Linked DNA regions of Crateriforma conspicua. The protein of the gene in region 1 interacts with the protein of each later gene in a pairwise test. Links are inferred from orthologs where the notes say so. Each region holds a gene or a part of one and is shown in the gene's direction. Other genes may lie near its edges. The genes, in order: rpe and eno.

The links.
Region 2: the proteins of rpe (region 1) and eno interact in binary tests that used the Escherichia coli proteins (3 or more experiments, as listed by UniProt). The link is inferred for Crateriforma conspicua from one-to-one orthologs.

Annotation. Positions count from the first base shown.
Region 1 is NZ_CP036319.1:1,664,355-1,673,621, reverse strand. What follows is about bases 4,316-7,039. They hold rpe (ribulose-phosphate 3-epimerase), read left to right. Parts: upstream 4,316-5,164; coding sequence 5,165-5,914; downstream 5,915-7,039. Other genes in these bases: Mal65_RS06125 (DUF1549 domain-containing protein), read left to right, coding at 7,013-7,039; Mal65_RS06130 (histidine phosphatase family protein), read left to right, coding at 5,911-6,501; Mal65_RS06140 (sulfatase family protein), read left to right, coding at 4,316-4,619. In the rest of the region: Mal65_RS06145 (hypothetical protein), read right to left, coding at 1-2,730; more of Mal65_RS06140, read left to right, coding at 3,027-4,315; more of Mal65_RS06125, read left to right, coding at 7,040-8,578; Mal65_RS06120 (DUF1501 domain-containing protein), read left to right, coding at 8,636-9,267. UniProt on the Escherichia coli protein: Catalyzes the reversible epimerization of D-ribulose 5-phosphate to D-xylulose 5-phosphate.
Region 2 is NZ_CP036319.1:2,806,425-2,815,872, reverse strand. The notes cover bases 6,364-9,268. They hold eno (phosphopyruvate hydratase), read left to right. Parts: upstream 6,364-7,125; coding sequence 7,126-8,412; downstream 8,413-9,268. Other genes in these bases: Mal65_RS10705 (hypothetical protein), read left to right, coding at 8,895-9,268; Mal65_RS10715 (riboflavin synthase), read right to left, coding at 6,364-6,835. In the rest of the region: frr (ribosome recycling factor), read right to left, coding at 1-2; Mal65_RS10730 (Gfo/Idh/MocA family protein), read right to left, coding at 581-1,621; mfd (transcription-repair coupling factor), read left to right, coding at 1,992-5,162; 16S rRNA (adenine(1518)-N(6)/adenine(1519)-N(6))-dimethyltransferase RsmA, read right to left, coding at 5,228-6,151; more of Mal65_RS10715, read right to left, coding at 6,209-6,363; more of Mal65_RS10705, read left to right, coding at 9,269-9,448. UniProt on the Escherichia coli protein: Catalyzes the reversible conversion of 2-phosphoglycerate (2-PG) into phosphoenolpyruvate (PEP). It is essential for the degradation of carbohydrates via glycolysis.

The DNA of each region.
Region 1 (9,267 bases):
ATCGGCTTTCAACCGGATCGTTTGTGATCGTCGGAACGCCTGGCCGCCGGCGTGACCTTCCAACGTGGTACGTAATCGCAGCGGGGGTTGGTTCGATTTGCCGAGCCCACGCAGCGACGCGATGACCGTCAGGCGACCGGTCAAGGGTGCCGCGATCGCATCGCTGATGACCCAAGTCCGATTGTTCGATCCGGGTGGATTGGTCAGGCACAATGATCGATCGCCGCCCGCCGGATTCTTGTCATCCAACAGAACCGCGCCTTCGGGAAACTGGGAATGCACCCAGCCGATCAGTCCCAGTTGGCCGACGGATTCGAAATCACCGTTGGCCAGTCGACAATCACCTTGGGGATGAGTTTGATCGGCCAACTGATCCAGCAAGCCCATCCGCTGGATCACTCGAGTCACGTCGTGCTGAACCGCTTCGGCCAAAGGTTGCCCGCCAACTGGAACGACACGAACCAATCGTGGCACCGGAGCATTTGCCGCCCAGGGAACTGCCGTCCACTGTCCCGGGCCCAAACGATATCTGGTTCCTTCGGGTTCACGATCGCGAGATTCCTGCGTTGTCTTGTCGTGGCGGTCTTGGGTTTCCCCGGTCGTTTGGATGTAGGCATCGACCGGCCAAGGAGCCAGATTGCCCAGCGTCAAAAAATCGGGACGCTTCGTGGCATCCACCGCAGTGCGATTGTCGCCAGTTCTGTCAATTGGTTCAGTTCCGCCGTGCTTGTCATCGACGCGATGGGCGCGTGCGATCACGTAGTCGTGGTGCGAATCAGCGGCCGCCAGCAACGCTCCGTCGCCAGTGGGCAGGGCGGTGAACCGCCGCAACGTGGCCCAAATGCGATCGTCGGACGGCAAAAAATCCGGTGTCACGTGCAGCAAGACAACGTCGGGGTCCAGACGAGCGATCCCCATCTGCAGGTCGCGCCACACCGCTTCCCCCATCGCCGTGGGTTGCCCGATGCCATGGGGCGGTTGTCCACACCACAACGCAATTGGCCGGTCGTGTTGATGATCGACCCGTTCGCGGCGGGGGCATCGCAACCGACTGGCAACCGTGTAGGCCTCTCGTCCCATCGCATAGACATCCACCGTTTCCAGTGATGCGATTGACGATGTCGTTGACGACACCCACGTTGCCCAACCGGGGTCCCGAACAGGCTCGGGTGCATCCTGATGTTCGCCTTGATTCACAGACTCAGCGGACGGTGATTGCATCGTCTGCTGATCGGACGTCAACAGATGACCTTCGGTGCATCGACACCCGCTGGACTCCAGCACGGACCGCAGGATTCGTCGGGGATGCGGCGACAATGAATCCGAAACCACCACGCCGTCGATTCCCATCGTGCGTACAAAATCAACGCACCGCTGGGCGGCAACCCAGTCTTTCTGGGCCTGGCAGGTGGCATCGACAAATTCGTCCTGCAGGGATCGCCAATCGACATCGCCGGTCCATCGCGCCGACCAGTCCGGCGACGTTACCGCCAAGTGGACTTGCCGCCCGCCGGCGATCTTATGCGTACGATTCTGGTTGTTGGTCGGGGAAGGAATGGTGGTCGATTCCAATTCGATCGAGCGAATCAGCACGTCGCCGGGCCCATCGTTGGTCACCGCCAAACGAAAGGTGTCACCGGCACCACGCACCAGCATGCTGGTTTCTTCCCAGCGATCCGCATCGGGATCCAGACCATCGGCCGCGCGATCACCGCTGGCAATGACGCGACAAACCGCGGCATCGCTTGCCCCCGCTTGTTCCGCTGCAACCGTCAACACCGATCCGATGGGTCCGGCGTGACGGATCCGAATCCGATAAAGCCGGCGGTCGTCGGGTCCATTTCGCCCCAACAATTGCCGAGGGTCCAGTTGTCGTGCATGAACCAGTTGCCGAGGATCAATTAACTGGCGTGGATCCAAAAGACTGGACCCGGCATACAGTTCCAACTGGATTGACTGAGTGGCATTCAACTTGGCCGCCAACGAATCCCCCTTGCCCACCGCAGGCAGATTCAAAAGTGGGTTGGGGGTCATCCCTGGCAAATGTGGCAATGCCGAACCGGTGATGGGGTTGGACTTGGGCATCCAGCGGTTGAAAGGACGCAGCGGATCGCCGCCCGCCCGAACCGCGTCCTCGCTACGCCACGTCACCGCGGCAATCGCTTCATCGGAAAGCTGGTCGCCGGTCCATGTTTCGGAGTGTTCGGTTTTGACGTCGGCCGCGTTGACTTTGGTTTCCGGCAACACGACCAAGGTCAGCCGGGTCATCGGCATCAACTCGGTCGCTTTGCGGAATCGATTCCAAGTCGAATCGACAATGTCGGTCAATTGAATCCGCAGCTCGTGGACGCCGGCCGCCAAATCATCGGGCAGGTCCACGGTGATCGTTTCGGTGGAACCCTGGTCATCCCAGGCCGAAGTCGCGGTTTGTCGATCCACATCACGATGCGGTTGAACCGACAGCAGTCGTGCGATGAAGCGAACCGATTGTCCGGTGGTCGCATCACTTCGCGTTGCTTGAATTTGAACTTGGGATGCTGCACGCGGCTTCAGAAACACGGGCGTCTTGGTCGAAACGGGCCGGTCATCAATGACCAGTGACCAAGTCGGTTCCGGGGGCGACGCGGCCGCAGGGGTAACGTCTTGGGACGATTCATCCGCCCCCACCGTGGCCCACAGCAGAGTGCCCAGCAGCAATGCACCGGCGCAGACGCCGCGTCCGATCCACATCCCAGACGACTCGGGTCGTCGGGTGTGATCAGTACAGGCGTTGCAATTCGGTTGGTTGGCCGAATGCGATCGGCGAAGACATCCTTGTCCGTTCATCCATCGCGCAGGTCGGTTCTCCGGCGGGCTTCCGTGAAAGCGGCCTGGGGCTGCCGGCGGGCTTCAGGCCATCACAAACGGTCGCAGCGTATCTGAACTTCTGTCTTCGGGTAAACAGCGAATCGGCGACGGTTGGCCTAAGATGGCATGCCTTCTTGCGTCCCCCCCTCCTTGAACACGCGTTGCCGAGTCCTTCCGACATGCCGTTTTCCCGTTCCAGACGTCCCGCCCGCGGCCCTGCGCCGGTGATCCTGTTTTGTTGTTTCCTTGCCGCAGCGGCCCGCCCACTTGACGCACAACCGGCCACCGAATCGCAGCCGAATCGGTTGAATGTGGTGTTCATCCTGTGCGACGACCACCGCTTCGATTGTCTGGGCGCGGCCGGTCATCCGTTTTTGGAAACGCCCCATTTGGACGCCCTGGCCGATTCGGGGACTCGATTGACGTCGGCGTACGTCACCACGTCGCTTTGTTCGCCCAGTCGCGCTTCGATTTTGACCGGCCAGTACGCCCACAACCACCACGTGATCGATAACTATCACGAAGTCGATCCAAATCTGAGTTTCTTTCCCCAGGACCTTCAAGCCGCCGGGTACCAAACCGCCTTCATCGGCAAATGGCACATGGGTGGCGACGACGACCAGCCCCAACGTGGATTTGATCATTGGATTTCATTCAAAGGGCAGGGGACTTACTGGCCGGACGGTCACGGCACGACACGAGAAGTGCCTCAGACGACCTATGACGGTCTGAACATCAACGGCCAACGTGTGAAGCAAAACGGTTACATCACGGACGAACTGACCGACTACGCAGAAGACTGGCTGAACCAACTGGACCCGGACCGGCCGTTCTTTCTGTATGTCAGTCACAAAGCGGTCCATGCGGACTTTGTGCCGGCGGATCGTCACCGCGGGCGGTACGACGACCAACCCTTGCCGATCACCATCCCCAGTGACGAAACGTTGCACCGGGGCGCGATTCCGATGTGGGTGCGGAATCAACGCAACAGCCGGCACGGCGCGGACTTCGGATACAACCTGGCCGATTTTGATCCCGCGGTCTACTACCGGCGGTACTGTGAATCACTATTGGCGGTGGACGATGGCGTCGGACGTTTGATGCAATGTTTGCGTTCCATCGACGCGGCAGACAACACCCTGGTGATTTACATGGGCGACAACGGATTTCAATTCGGCGACCACGGCCTGATCGACAAACGCACCGCGTACGAAGCGTCGGCGAAGGTTCCTCTGTTGTTCCATGCACCGGGACGTGTGCCGGCGGGCAAAGAGTTTGACGGGTTGGTCGCGGGCATTGATATCGCGCCGACGATTTTGGAAGCGACCGAATCGAAACCAATGACCTCGATCGACGGAACCAGTTTCTGGAAACCGTTGTGCCAAGCGGACGCTTCGCCTTTGGCCGACCGGACGTTGTTGTACGAGTACTATTGGGAACGCAACTATCCTCACACACCCACACTGCATGCGGTTCTTGGCGGCCGATACAAATACATCCGCTGTCATGGACTGTGGGACAAGGATGAACTGTATGACTTGCAAACGGACCCTGACGAACTGGTCAACCTAATTGATGCACCGGAGCACCAGAACCGCGTCGCGAAAATGAACCGACGCCTTTGGGAAATGCTGGAACAGACCGACGGGATGGAAGTTCCATTGCTGGAAGACCGGGGACCACGTTTCCCATGGCGTCATCCCGACAAGACGGACGCGGCCGAATTTCACGACGATTATTTTCACCGCAGCGAGCCGCCGCGCAGGCCTTGATGTCGGGCGTGAGCCGGTTCGGCCGTGGCGATGGCCGACCGTTTCTCGATTGAGTGGGAACCGAGCCCACCAGTGTCGGATCCCCCGATGGCGGACGGCTGTTTTGCATCGAATTGGCCCAACGCGAGGTTGGTGCCCAAAAACCGCACCCACGAAAATCGGATTTTACGGAAAAATCGCAACCTTTAGGCCAGATTCCCAAATGAAGAATCGCCGAGTTTCACGGACTCGGCGGCCATTTCGGGGGAGGCTTCAGCCGGGGATCAGGGAATTCGCCGATTGACACCCGGCCGGCTTCTCTGCAGTCTGTTCCGCCACTTGGCCCGTGAACGCCATTTGCGACCACACACCATCGACACCGCCGATCGAACGACGGGATCTTGGAACGGGGTTTGCGAAAACGCCTTGGACGCCAGTCAGCCGACTGACACCATGGCATGGGGGATGCGGGCTTGGCGTCATCTTTTTCGTCCGGTGCCCGGCGGCATAACCGCCGGGCCGATGGTCGGCGAAGGTGGCTTTGTGAACTCGACGCGAGAGACTGCATGTCTTCTGACGCCAACCGCAATCGATCTGAACGAATCCGCGTGTTTCGCGAGTCAACGCCGATGGTGTTGCCGAGCGTTCTGAACGCGGATTTCGGAGATCTGGGCGGTGAACTCCAGCGACTGACCGATGCCGGTGCCCGGGCGCTTCACCTGGACGTGATGGACGGTCACTTTGTGCCCAACCTGACGTTCGGCATGCCGATCGTCGAAGGGTTGCGACGCCACACCGATTTGCCACTGGACGTGCATTTGATGATCAGCGATCCGCTGCGTTACGCCGGACCGATGGTCGATGCGGGCGCCGACATGCTGACCTTTCATGTCGAAGCGGTCGACGATCCGGCGGCCGCGGCCCAGTCGATTGCCGACCTTGGCGTCGCGGTCGGGGTCGCGATCAACCCGGACGCGTCGATGGACCAATTGGAACCATGTTTGGACCACGTCGACATGGTTTTGATCATGAGCGTCCAAGCCGGCTTTGGCGGACAAGCCTTCAACCCGATCGCGTTGGAACGTCTTCGTTCGCTTCGCAATCAATACCCGGATTTGTTGCTGGAAGCCGACGGTGGCATCAAAGCGTCGAACATTGCCGACGTTCGTGCGGCAGGTTGTGATTGCTTCGTCGTCGGATCGGCGATTTTGAAAAGCGACGACTACGGCAAAGCGATCGACGAACTGAATGACCAGATCGCTTCGGCAAACCCGTCCGGTGCAAACATCAGCCCAGGACAGGAGGCCACACGATGATGTTGTTGTCACGCGCCCCACAGCGGGCCGAAGTCCTGTTGATTCGCCCCGGTTCCACCGAGTTCGATGAACAGGGTCGCATCAAAGGCAGCCTGGACATTCCGCTTAGCAAGTCTGGCAAGCGCGAAGTCGCGTCGATGGCGTCCGAACTGTCCAACCTGAACGTCGGTGTGATCTATGCATCGCCCTGCCGGTCGGCGCAACAGACGGCGAAGCGGTTGGCCGAAGGTCGCGACGTGCGGGTCAAGACGATCGAGTGCTTGCGTAACATCGACCACGGCTTGTGGCACGGGAAGTTGATCGAGGAAGTCCGCCGCAACCAACCGCGGGTCTATCGCGCCGGTCAAGAATCGCCCGACGATTTTTGTCCCCCCGAAGGCGAACCCATCTCGATGGCCAAGGAACGCGTTCGCAAAGGCATTCGCAAGCTCCTCCGCCGTCCCGGGGGCTGCGTGATCGCAATGATCGTCCCCGATCCCCTGGCGACGTTGGTCGAAAGCTGTCTGCGCGGCGAACAGCTGAGCAATCTATGGCAGGCCGAAACGCGGGCCGCCGACTGGACGCTGATCGAAACCACCACCGCGTGACCCGGACCCGGCCCGGCACCGACGGGCCGAAAATCCCCTGGAACCGTTAAATCCGTTCCCTGGGGTGGGAATTCACTGGCCGACGGCATTGCTTGGTACCGGATTTGATCGGTCGCGGCCACGATCGCGTTTGCAGACCGAATACACTGCATCGCACGGTTCAACACCGCTGTTGGTTTCGTCGGTTCGATTCGGACCGATTCGACCGCCGCGGGTACTTTCGCCGCGGATCGGCGTTTGAACTGTGACAAGCCGCCGCACCTTTGACTTTTCGGGGTGACTCTTCTGGGGCCAAACGCGATGCACCGTCGTGGGGATGCCTTGGTGGACGTTGCCGAGGGTTTCGCCGCCGATGATTCGATTGCCTTCATCACCGTTTTCACATCCATCCGCGTCGGGCGGACGTCGCGTTTTGACGGCGTCGTCGATCTGTTTGGCTTGGTTCGTTGTCGCCACCGTTGACGTGCAGATCGCCCGGGCCGATGACGCCGATTCCGTCCAGCGGCCGGAGATGTGTGACAGGATCGACGCCCGCATCGAATCGGTGTGGACCGATTGGGAAATGCGTCCGTCGGCCGAGACGGATGACGCGACTTGGTGCCGACGCGTTTTTCTGGATTTGATCGGTCGGATCCCTTCGGTCGACGAACTGGAATCCTTCACCGACGATCGATCGTCACAGAAAGACGTCGCGCTGGTCCAGCGATTGTTGCACGACGAACGGTACACCGCGGAGTACGCCAATCATTGGGCAGGCATTTGGACCAATCTGCTGATCGGACGTAGTGGCGGCATGGACCGCCGATCGTTGACCGACCGCAGCGGCATGCAAAAGTACCTGCGTGATTCGTTCGCAGGAAATCGGACCTACGACAAGATCGTGTACGACATGATCACCGCGACCGGGTCGACCAAGCCCGGCACCGAGAACTTCAACGGCGCGGTGAACTTTCTGGTCGACAAAGTCAACGCCGAAAAGGGCACGCTGGCGACCAGCAGCACGTCCCGCATCTTCCTGGGCCAACAAGTCCAGTGCACGCAGTGCCACAATCACCCGTTTAATCAGTGGAAACAACAGAAGTTCTGGGAATTCAATTCCTTCTTTCGCCAAACGCGAGCCTTGCGGCGTTTCCAGTCGGGAACCCGCGACATCGATCACGCGGAATTGATCGATCAAGACTTCGCCGGCGAAGCGGGGGATCCGGATGATGCGTTGGTGTTTTATGAATTGCGAAACGGCCTGACCAAGGTCGCGTATCCGGTGTTCACCGACGGGACCGAGGTGGACGTCAGCGGATTCGTCAGCGACGTGAATCGACGGCAGGAACTGGCGCGGCTGATGCTGCAAAGCGAATTTCTGGACAAGATGATCGTCAATCGGATGTGGGCGCATTTCCTGGGATATGGGTTCACTCGACCGATCGATGACCTGGGTCCCCATAACCCGCCGACGCATCCGGAATTGCTGGACGAACTGGCTGCGGAATTTCGCCGAAGCAGTTACGACCTGAAAAAGCTGCAAGCTTGGATCACACTCAGTCGGCCCTATCGATTGTCGGCCACCAAGAACGCGACCAACGAACTGGACGATCCGTCGGTCGGCGAAACGCCCAAGTTTTCGCGTTTCTATCTGCGTCAAATGTCCGCCGAGCAACTGTATCAATCACTGTTGACGGCGACCGGTGCAACGCCCGAGGGCAGCTACGAGGAACAGGAACAACAACGACGGCGTTGGCTGCAGCAGTTTGTCGTCGCTTTCGGTACCGACGAAGGCGATGAAGCGACGACGTTCAACGGATCGATCCCGCAGGCGTTGATGTTGTTCAACGGCGAATTAACGCGGCGAGCTACCAAGACCGAGACGGGTGGATTTCTGGATCGGCTGGCCCGCACATCGAAGTCACCGCGTGAATCGGTAAGGCGCCTATTCTTGGCGGGTCTGGCACGACAGCCGACTGCACCGGAGATTCGCATCGCGGGCAAGCTGATGGCGGCCCGGGGCGGCGACCAGAAAGAAATGCTGGGCGACATGTGGTGGGCGATTTTGAACAGCAACGAATTCATCATGCAACATTGACGACCACGCCCGCACGCCAAAGCAACGCTTGACTTTTCTTCTTTTGGGAAACGGACCATGTTCTTCACCACTCCGACGGGAATGACACGGCGGCACTTCATCAGCCACTTGGCCGGATCATCCGCCATGGCCGCTTCGGCGATGACGCTGGGAAACGCGATCGGTGCCAACGCTGACAGCCTGCGGAAGAACCGCAAGGCGGCGATCCTGTTATGGATGGGGGGCGGTCCGTCGACGATCGACTTGTGGGACTTGAAACCCGGCGCACCGACGGGCGGTCCGTTCAAACCGATCAGCACGACCGGTGATGTGCAGATCTGTGAACACTTGCCGCAGGTCGCCCAGCAGATGCAACATCTGTCGATCGTCCGCAGCATGTCCACTCGCGAAGCGGACCACAATCGCGGCCGGTATTACATGCACACGGGTTTCGTTCCCAACCCGAACATTGAACACCCGACTTACGGCAGCGTTATTTCACACGAATTGATGCACCAGAGACCGGAACTGGAAATTCCCCCCTTCGTTTCGGTCGGCGGCAGCAGTGGTGGCCCTGGATTTTTGGGCATGGCATGGTCGCCGTTTTCGGTGACCAGCGACGGTCGCGTCCGAAACCTGGAAATGCGTTTGGACGACCAGCGTTTGCGTCAACGTGTCGCCGCGTTGGATTTGATCGAAAGCGGATTCAT
Region 2 (9,448 bases), 1.1 Mb from region 1 along the record:
ATCGTTTCTCAGTCGTCTTCCTGTGGTGGGGGCTTCCTGGGGCGTTCCGTGCTTTGGCAGCGGATCGTCAATATATCCCATTGCGCCGCCGGCTTGGGATCCGCCCGTGGAGATCAAGCGCACACTGTCGCAGACACTCAAGCTGTCAACAAGCGAGCAACCCCGAGCGAAGCTGCGGCACAATCGCCGGCCTCTGCCCAGCCGGATCGGCGGCCGGGCATCGGCAGGAGGAGGACGCTGCTTTCGGCGGAGCGAAAGGCGACTTTGTGAGCCGCACGGCGCTAGCCGCGGGTTTGGAATGTTTCGCCGACTGACCTGAACCGATTCGGCGGACGCTACTTTCGGCGGAGCGAAAGGCGACTTTGTGAGCCGCAGGGCGCTAGCCGCGGGTTTGGAATCACCGACTGGCCTGAACCGATTCGGAGGACGCTGCTTTCGGCGGAGCGAAAGGCGACTTTGTGAGCCGCAGGGCGCTAGCCGCGGGTTTGGGATGTTTCGCCGACTGGCCTGAACCGATTCGGCGGACGCTACTTTCGGCGGAGCGAAAGGCGACTTTGTGGGCCGCGTCCCGGACGGTCGCTTACAGCTTGACGCGTTGACCGGACTGAGCCGAATCGTAGATCGCGCGGATCACTTCGACGCTGCGACGACCTTCCTGACCACTGATCGACGGCATTCGATTCTCGGCGATCGACGCCGCCAATTCTTCATAGACCTTCGTGTGTCCCTTGTGGTCGATTGCCGATGGGTCGGCCGCACCGCCGCCGGATTCGGTATTGCCTTGCATCGAATCACGGATCTGACGGTCCGCGTCGGTTTCGTCCGCAAAGTCCCACTGGATCAGGTCTTCTTCTTCCAACACGGCCGATCCGTTGCTGCCGGCGATCTCGATCCGCTTCAGCGCGCCGGGATACGCGGTCGTGGTGGCTTCGATCACACCCAAGGCCCCCGACTTGAACTTCAGCGTGGCAACCGCGACGTCTTCCACTTCGATTCGCTCGTGCGTCAGCGTACCAGTCATCGCGCTGATTTCTTCGACGTCACCCATCAGCCAGACCAACAAGTCCACACTGTGGATGGCTTGGTTCATCAGCGCGCCGCCACCGTCCAGCGCCCACGTGCCACGCCAAGCGCCGCTGTCGTAATACTCTTGGCTGCGGAACCACTTCACATAAGCGTCGCCCATCGTGACGGTCCCGAATCGGCCATCTTCCACGGCCTTTTTCATCAGCAGACTGGACTGATGAAAACGACTTTGGAAGGTCACGACCAACTTGGTGCCGGCCTTTTCGCACGCTTGAATGATTTGGTCACAGCGTTCGGTGGTGATCTCCAGCGGCTTTTCAACGATCACGTGCTTGCCCGCCGCGGCGGCCGCCAACGCAGGATCCAGGTGCGCGCCGCTGGGCGTGCAAACCGCGACCGCATCGACGCTGGGATCGTCCAACATGGCTTCGATCGAACCGTGTCCGTTACAGCCGTATTTTTCGGCGAACGCCGTGGCGGCTTCGGGAATGCGATCACACACGGCCGCCAGGTGACAGCCCGCCGCGTCGGCGATGGCTTTGGCGTGAAAGTTGGAGATCATTCCGGCGCCGACGATTCCGATTCCGATACTCATGTTTCTGGACAAGCCGTTCGTTGGGGAAGGGGATGGGGGAAGGATTGCGACGCCAAATCGCGGGGGTGCTGACAAGCGGTCGCCGACGGTCGATCAACCGGCCGATTTCGGCGAAGCGGCATCTTTCGGGTGTCGCATCTTGCCCGCACACGATACTTTTTTTTGTCTCGCACAACACCCAGTGCGTCCTTTCCGTCCCCTGCTCAAGCGACGCGATCGTTTGACCGCAGCCAAGAAAACCAGCCGCCGCGGAAAAACCACCGGCCGTCGCAAACCGGTGACCATCCGCCAACTGTCCGACCTGCCCGCGTTGATCGACGACGCGGCGGGCGTCAGTGTGCGCATGCGCGGGCTGAAACCGGACCAGCCGATGGGTTTCGGCGGTGTTTGGGGCGGCATCCGCGCGTTGTTGGCCGCGGCGATCGCCCGCAGCACGCCTCACATCCTGATGCTGCTGCCCCAAGCGGCCGACGCCGAAATCGTGGCCACCGACGCTCGGTCATTCGGACTGACCGATGCGGTCGCGCTGCCGCTGTCGGCCGGCGACGGCAGCGGCGCGACGATCCGCGACGTCGACTTTGCCGATCGGCTGCAGGTCCTGCAGCGTCTTCGTTCGCGCGACGCCGATTCGCCGGAACCGTTGCTGGTCACCGCGTTCATCGGCGCGGCGATCCAGAAAGTCCCGACGCCACAAAAACTGGCCGACAGCACCCGCACGCTAAAAGTCGGACAGACGCTTGCACCGGAGGACGTGCGGGCTTGGCTGGCCGAAGCGGGCTTTGCCGGCACCACCGCGGTCCAGTTCCCCGGCGAGTTCGCCACACGCGGCGGCTTGCTGGACATCTATTCGCCGGATCAGCCGTTGCCGATTCGCGTGGAATGGTTCGGCGACGAAATCGAATCCATCCGCACGTTTGATCTGTCCAGCCAGCGTAGCATCGAATCGGTCACCGAAATCGAGCTGGCCGCGATCGGTGCATCCACGGCTGACCCGCTGGACGAAACGCCCGCGATGCCGCCCGAACAACAGGGCCCGATCAGCGACTACTTGCCCGCCGACACGGTCGTTGTGGTCGTTGATCCCCAAGGATGTGCGTCATCGGCCGATGCACTGCTGCGCCGTGTGGTCGATCCGTCTCGGTTCGTGACGATGGACGAATTGATCGCGTCGATGACCAGCCACCGTGTGGTCACGGCCGACGATTTCCCCGAAGCGACCGGCGATGAACTGTTGTCGCTGGACGCCGCGTCGGCCGACAGCTTTGCCAGCGAGCTTTCGGAAACCCAAAAGAAAGTCGACACGATCGCGGCCGATCATCACGTGATCGTCGTCGGTGACACGCCCGCCGACGGACAACGGCTGACGGAATTGCTACAGCCCACTCGCGCCGCCGCCGAAGGCCGGTTGCACATGACGGTGGCGGACCTGTCGGGCGGCTTTCGGTTGCCGTCGGCCGGCGCGCTGGTGCTGACCGGCGCCGAACTGTTTCACCGCAGCCCCGTGCGTCGGGGCAAGACGCGGGCACGCGGCAAGCCGATCCAGAATTTCTTGCAACTGCAAGTCGGCGATCTGGTCGTGCACCTGTCCCACGGGATCGGTCTGTATCGCGGGCTGCGTCAGATCGAAAAGAACGGCCAGCACGTCGAACACCTGACCATCGAATACGACGGCGGGACGAAGATCTACGTGCCGGCATCACGGATCGGTCTGGTCCAAAAATACATCGGCGGATCGAAGACCCGACCACGGCTGGCCAAAATCGGCGGCCAGGCTTGGGCCAATCACCGCAAGGCGGCCGAATCGGCGGTCACTGACATGGCCGCCGAACTGATCGAGATGCAGGCCCAACGCCAAGCCCGCCGCGGGATCAGTTTCGACCCCGACAACACCTGGCAACAACAATTCGACGCCAGTTTTCCCTACACCGAAACGCCCGACCAATTGGCCGCGATCGAAGCGATCAAGGACGACATGGAAAGCGCCCGGCCGATGGACCGCCTGATCTGTGGCGACGTCGGCTTTGGCAAAACGGAAGTCGCGATGCGGGCGGCATTCAAAGCCGTGACGTCGGGATACCAAGTCGCCGTGCTGGTGCCGACCACCGTGCTGGCCGAACAGCACTACAACACGTTCCGCGAACGGATGGCGGAATTTCCGATCGAAATCGCCAAGCTGTCGCGGTTCGTTTCGCCCGCCGACACCCGCGCGACGGTCAAGCGGATCGCCAGCGGTGAAGCCGACATCATCGTGGGCACCCACCGGATCGCCGGCAAAGACGTCCGCTTTGCCAACCTGGGGCTGGTGATCGTCGACGAAGAACAACGTTTCGGCGTCGAAGTCAAAGAACGTCTGAAAAATCATCGCAACAACGTCGACGTGTTGACGTTGTCCGCCACGCCGATCCCACGGACGTTGCACATGGCGTTGGTCGGTGTGCGAGACATCAGCAACTTGGAAACGCCGCCGGCCGAACGGATGAGCGTTGAAACGAAGGTCACCCGCTGGGACGACAAGATGGTCCGCAGCGCGATGGTTCGCGAATTGAACCGCGGCGGCCAAATGTTCTTTGTCCACAACCGCATCGGCGACATGCACGAACTGGCCGACCGGTTGCGCAACATTGTACCGGAGCTTCGCATCGGGATCGGCCACGGTCAAATGGGCGAAGGCGAATTGGAACAAGTCATGATCGACTTTATCGATCACAAGTTCGACTTGTTGCTGGCCACCACGATCGTCGAAAGCGGGATCGACATCGCCAACGCCAACACAATGTTCATCGACGAAGGCGACAAGTATGGGCTGAGCGATCTGCACCAATTGCGTGGCCGTGTCGGACGCTACAAACACCAAGCGTACTGTTACCTGTTGGTCAGCCGCCGGAAACACCTCAGCCCCGAAGCCAGCAAACGTCTGCGGGCGATCGAAGATTACAGCCAAATGGGCGCCGGGTTTGCCATCGCGATGCGAGACCTGGAAATCCGCGGCGCCGGCAATCTGCTGGGCAGCCAACAAAGCGGTCACATCGCCGCGGTGGGTTACGAACTGTATTGCCACCTGTTGGAAGACGCCGTTCGGCAAGCCCAAAAGCTGCCGCCCAAATTGTCGGCCGACGTGGACATCGATTTGCCGGTCGAAGCGTATTTGCCCGACGAATACGTGCCCGATCTGCGTCACAAGATCGATCTGTATCGCCGCATGGCCAAGATCGACAACGTCGCGAAGATCAACGAAATCAAAGAAGAATTGGTCGACCGGTTCGGGCCGATTCCTCAGCCGGCCGAGCGGATGTTACAGCTGGTCGAACTGCGTCTGGATGCGGCCGCGTGGCAAATCCATTCAGTCACCAGCGATGCACGATTCATTGTGCTGAACTACGGCAACCGCCGGCAAGTCGAACAATTGGCCGAACGTTCGCCCGTTCCGGTTCGCATTGTCGACCAACGCAAGGCGTACATCCCGACCAAAGATTTCGACATGAGCGATCGGTCGGGCAAAGCGTGGCTGCAATTGGCCCGTGCGGTCCTGTTCAACGGGTAAGCCCCGACGCCATATCCCGGACAACTTGGCGATTGGCCGCCAGACGCTCATTCGACGCCAGACGCTCAAACGTTTTCTGATTTGGCGTCTTCGGCAACGCGGATCGCTTCGACCAGCCGCACGATTTCGGGCACGGCCATCGCTTCGGCACGTGTCGTTTCGTCATGGCCCAGGTCCGCCAACACTTCGTCGACGTCCGCCTTTTCCAACCGGCCTTTCATCGCGCTGACGACGACGCTGCGCAAAAACTTGCGGCGGTGAAAGAACAACGCTCGCGTGGTGTCGTGAAAGTAACGCAAGTCTTCGAAGCTTTCGTAGCGCTGGCGATCCAGATCCAACCGCAAGATTGCCGAATGGACTTTGGGACGCGGCCAGAACACCTTGGGCGACAGCACACGAACCAACGTCGGATCACTGATCGCTTGCAACCACACCGACAGCGCGCCGTAATCCTTGGTCGACGGCACCGCCATGATGCGATCGGCCAATTCTTTTTGAATCGTCACGACGATTCGGTCCGGCGGCGGCGTTTCCAACATCAGATTGCTGATGATCGGCGTCGCCACGTTGTAGGGCAGATTGGCGACCAGCATGAACCTAGCGTTTTCGCCCAGCTGTGACATCGCTTGGCGGACGTTCAACATGATTTCGTCGCGCAGCGTGTTTTTGTTCTTCAGCGCGTCGCCGTGAATCAGTTTGACGTTGGAGCGATCCGCCAATTCTTCACCGGCCAGTTCGAACAAGTGATTGTCGATCTCCACCGACAACACCGCACCGGCACGGTCCGACAGCCGCTGGGTCAGCGATCCCACACCGGTGCCGATTTCCAGCGCCACGTCATCCTTGGTCAATTCGGCTGAATTGGCGATCAGGTCGACCAAGTTCAAATCGATCAAGAAATTCTGGCCGAAACGGCTCAGCGGTTTCAGGCCGGCCGCGGTCAGACGGCGTGACAGATAGGTGGCGGTTTGACGCGACGGTTCGGACAAGAAATTCGTTCCGGGTTTAGAAGGGGTTTCGCAAACGCTGTTTCTTTGGTCCGTCGACTAATCGGATGATTCGCCGGGGACATCGGGGCCTTTGACACCGGTGATCAGGCTGCGCTGGACATACTTCGCCAACACATCGCTTTCCAAGTTCACTTTGTCGCCCACGTTGCGAAATCCCAGTGTGGTGACTTCCAGGGTGTGTGGGATCAAGGCGACGGTGAACGAATCGGGGTCCGCGTCGACCACGGTTAGGCTGACGCCGTCGATCGCGATGCTGCCTTTGTCGGCGATTTGCGAGGACAGTTTTTTCGACACGCCGAATCTTAAAAAAGCCCACGGCGGGTCTTCGCGACGATCCAGCAAGGTGCCCAATTCGTCCACGTGACCTGTGACATAGTGTCCCCCCAAGCGATCGCCGACCGCCAGGGCGCGTTCCAGGTTGACTCGGCTGCCGACCTCTTGGGCCCCCAGGTTGGTTCGGGACAGGGTTTCTTCGCCCGCTTCGAATCCCAACACGCCACCGTCGATGGCGACAACGGTCAAACAACAACCATTGATCGCGACGCTATCGCCGATCGCCGCCCCTTTGGCCAATTCACCGGCGTCGATCGAAAACAGTTTTCCCGGCGGCTGGTCGGTGATTTTTGCAATGCGGCCCAGCGATTCGACGATCCCGGTAAACATCGATTGGATTCCCTAACTGCGTGTGAAGGCTGGTCGGATGGGGCGGGGACGGAGCGTGGCGAAAACACTCGGCAGTGCATCTGGGGCACATTCGGGCGTTTCGTCGGGTGTTCATCCGCAGTCGGATTGGACAGAATGCCGCCGCCCAAGACAACGAGGGCCGGCGCGGAAATGTGCCACCTGCGTCGATCGACGCGGCAGCCCAGCGGACGCGACGCAATCGTGTCGAACTGACCAAACCATTTCACGGATTTTCCACTCCATCCCGCATCAAAAAACGCGAGGCATCCATGACTCTGATCGAAGCCATCCACGCACGGCAAATTCTGGACAGCCGCGGCAACCCGACCGTCGAATGTGACGTCATGTTGGAAGACGGTGCCGTCGGCCGCGCCGCGGTGCCCAGCGGTGCCAGCACCGGTGTCCACGAAGCTTGGGAACTGCGTGACGGCGACAAGTCGTTCTTCATGGGCAAAGGCGTTTCGCAAGCGGTTGAAAACGTCAACACCACGATCGCCGAAGCCCTGCAAGGCATGGACGCGACCGACCAAGCCGCCGTCGACCATCGCATGTTGGAACTGGACGGCACGCCGAACAAGAAAAACTTGGGCGCCAACGCGATCCTGGGTGTTTCGCTGGCCGTCGCCCACGCCGCCGCTTCGTCGACCGACCAACAACTGTATCGCTACCTGGGCGGTGCCGGCGCCCGCATGTTGCCCGCCCCGATGATGAACATCATCAACGGTGGTGAACACGCCGACAACAGCGTCGACGTTCAAGAATTCATGGTCATGCCCCTGGGCTTTGACCGCTTCAGCGACGCGCTTCGCTGCGGCACGGAGATCTTCCACAACCTGAAAAAGGTCTTGTCGGGCAAGGGTTACAACACCGCCGTGGGTGACGAAGGCGGTTTCGCGCCGGACTTGAAGAGCAACCAGGAAGCTCTGGACGTCATCATGCAAGCGATCGACCAAGCGGGCTACAAAGCCGGCGAACAAGTCTGGATCGCTTTGGATGCCGCGTCGACCGAGTTCTATGACGCCGATGCCAAGCAATACTCGATCGATGGCAAAAAGCTGTCGGGCGACGAAATGGTCGACTTCTTGGCCGACTGGTGCAGCAAGTACCCGATCTGCAGCATCGAAGACGGTTGCAGCGAAGACGACTGGGAAACCTGGAAGAAGCTGACCGACAAGATCGGCGACAAGGTTCAATTGGTCGGCGACGATTTGTTCGTCACCAACGTCGAACGGCTGCAACGCGGGATCGACGAAGGCATCGGCAACAGCATCCTGATCAAGGTCAACCAGATCGGAACGCTGACCGAAACCATCGACGCGATCCATTTGGCCGGCCGTAACGGTTACACCTCGGTGACCAGCCACCGCAGTGGTGAAACCGAAGATTCGACCATCGCCGATTTGGCCGTGGCTCTGTCGACCGGACAAATCAAGACCGGTTCGGCCAGCCGTAGTGACCGGATGGCGAAGTACAACCAATTGCTTCGTATCGAAGAAGCCTTGGGCGATCACGCCCTGTACGGTGGCCCGCTGTTTGCTGCCAAACTGAAGGGCTAGGGCCACAGACCCCGAGCCGCAGGTTCCGCCGTTTCGGCGATGTGACCGAACGCTAACTTTCGCGGAGCGAAAGGCGACTTTGTGAGCCGCAAGGCGCTAGCCGCGGGTTCCGCTGTTTCGGCAACGTGACTGAACGCTACTTTCGCGGAGCGAAAGGCGACTTTGTGAGCCGCAGGGCGCTAGCCGCGGGTACCGCTGTTTCGGCAACGTGACTGAACGCTACTTTCGCGGAGCGAAAGGCGACTTTGTGAGCCGCAGGGCGCTAGCCGCGGGTACCGCTGTTTCGGCACTGCACCCGACGCTGGCATGTTCGGCTAAGACGTGCACTTCACCCTCCCGCCTTGCGGGAGGGTCGGAATCGAGGAACGAGATTCCGGGGAGGGCCCGCCGAACGCTAACTTTCGCGGAGCGAAAGCCGACGATGGGCGGTCCGTTACGATACAAATGTCTGAACGCTTCTTCTTTTCCCGCGTCGACTGCCGATGTATCAAACGCTTGCCGAACGCCCATTGATGACGATGGCGATGCTGGGGATCGTCGTCGCCGCATGCGTCGCCGCCTGGCTGAAGACTGGGCGCCGTGACGTATTGATTGCCGCCATCATCGGTGCCTGCCTGGTCCCGGCAGCCGGCTACCTGGCGGACGTCTTGGTCACCGACCGTGAACAGATCGAACAAATCGTTTACGAAGTCGCCGAGGCGGTGGAAAACAACGACGTCGACACCGCCGTTTCTTACCTTCGCAGCGAGTCGCTGCGGCGCCGCGCCGCCGATGAATTGTCGCGATACCGTTTCAGCATGGCGCGAGTCAATCAATTGCGCCGGGTCGATCTGATCAAAAACAGCTTTCCGCCGGAGGCCGAGGTTGAACTGTCGGTCAAAGTCGACGTCAGTGAACGCAGCGGCGCGCTGCAAAACGTTCGTGTCGTCCGCCGATTGGTGTTGAAATTCGTCAAGGTCGGTGACGGTGACGACGGCAAAGGTGACTGGAAAGTCATCGATTACGCTCATTTCCCGATCACGGGAGGTGCGGATTC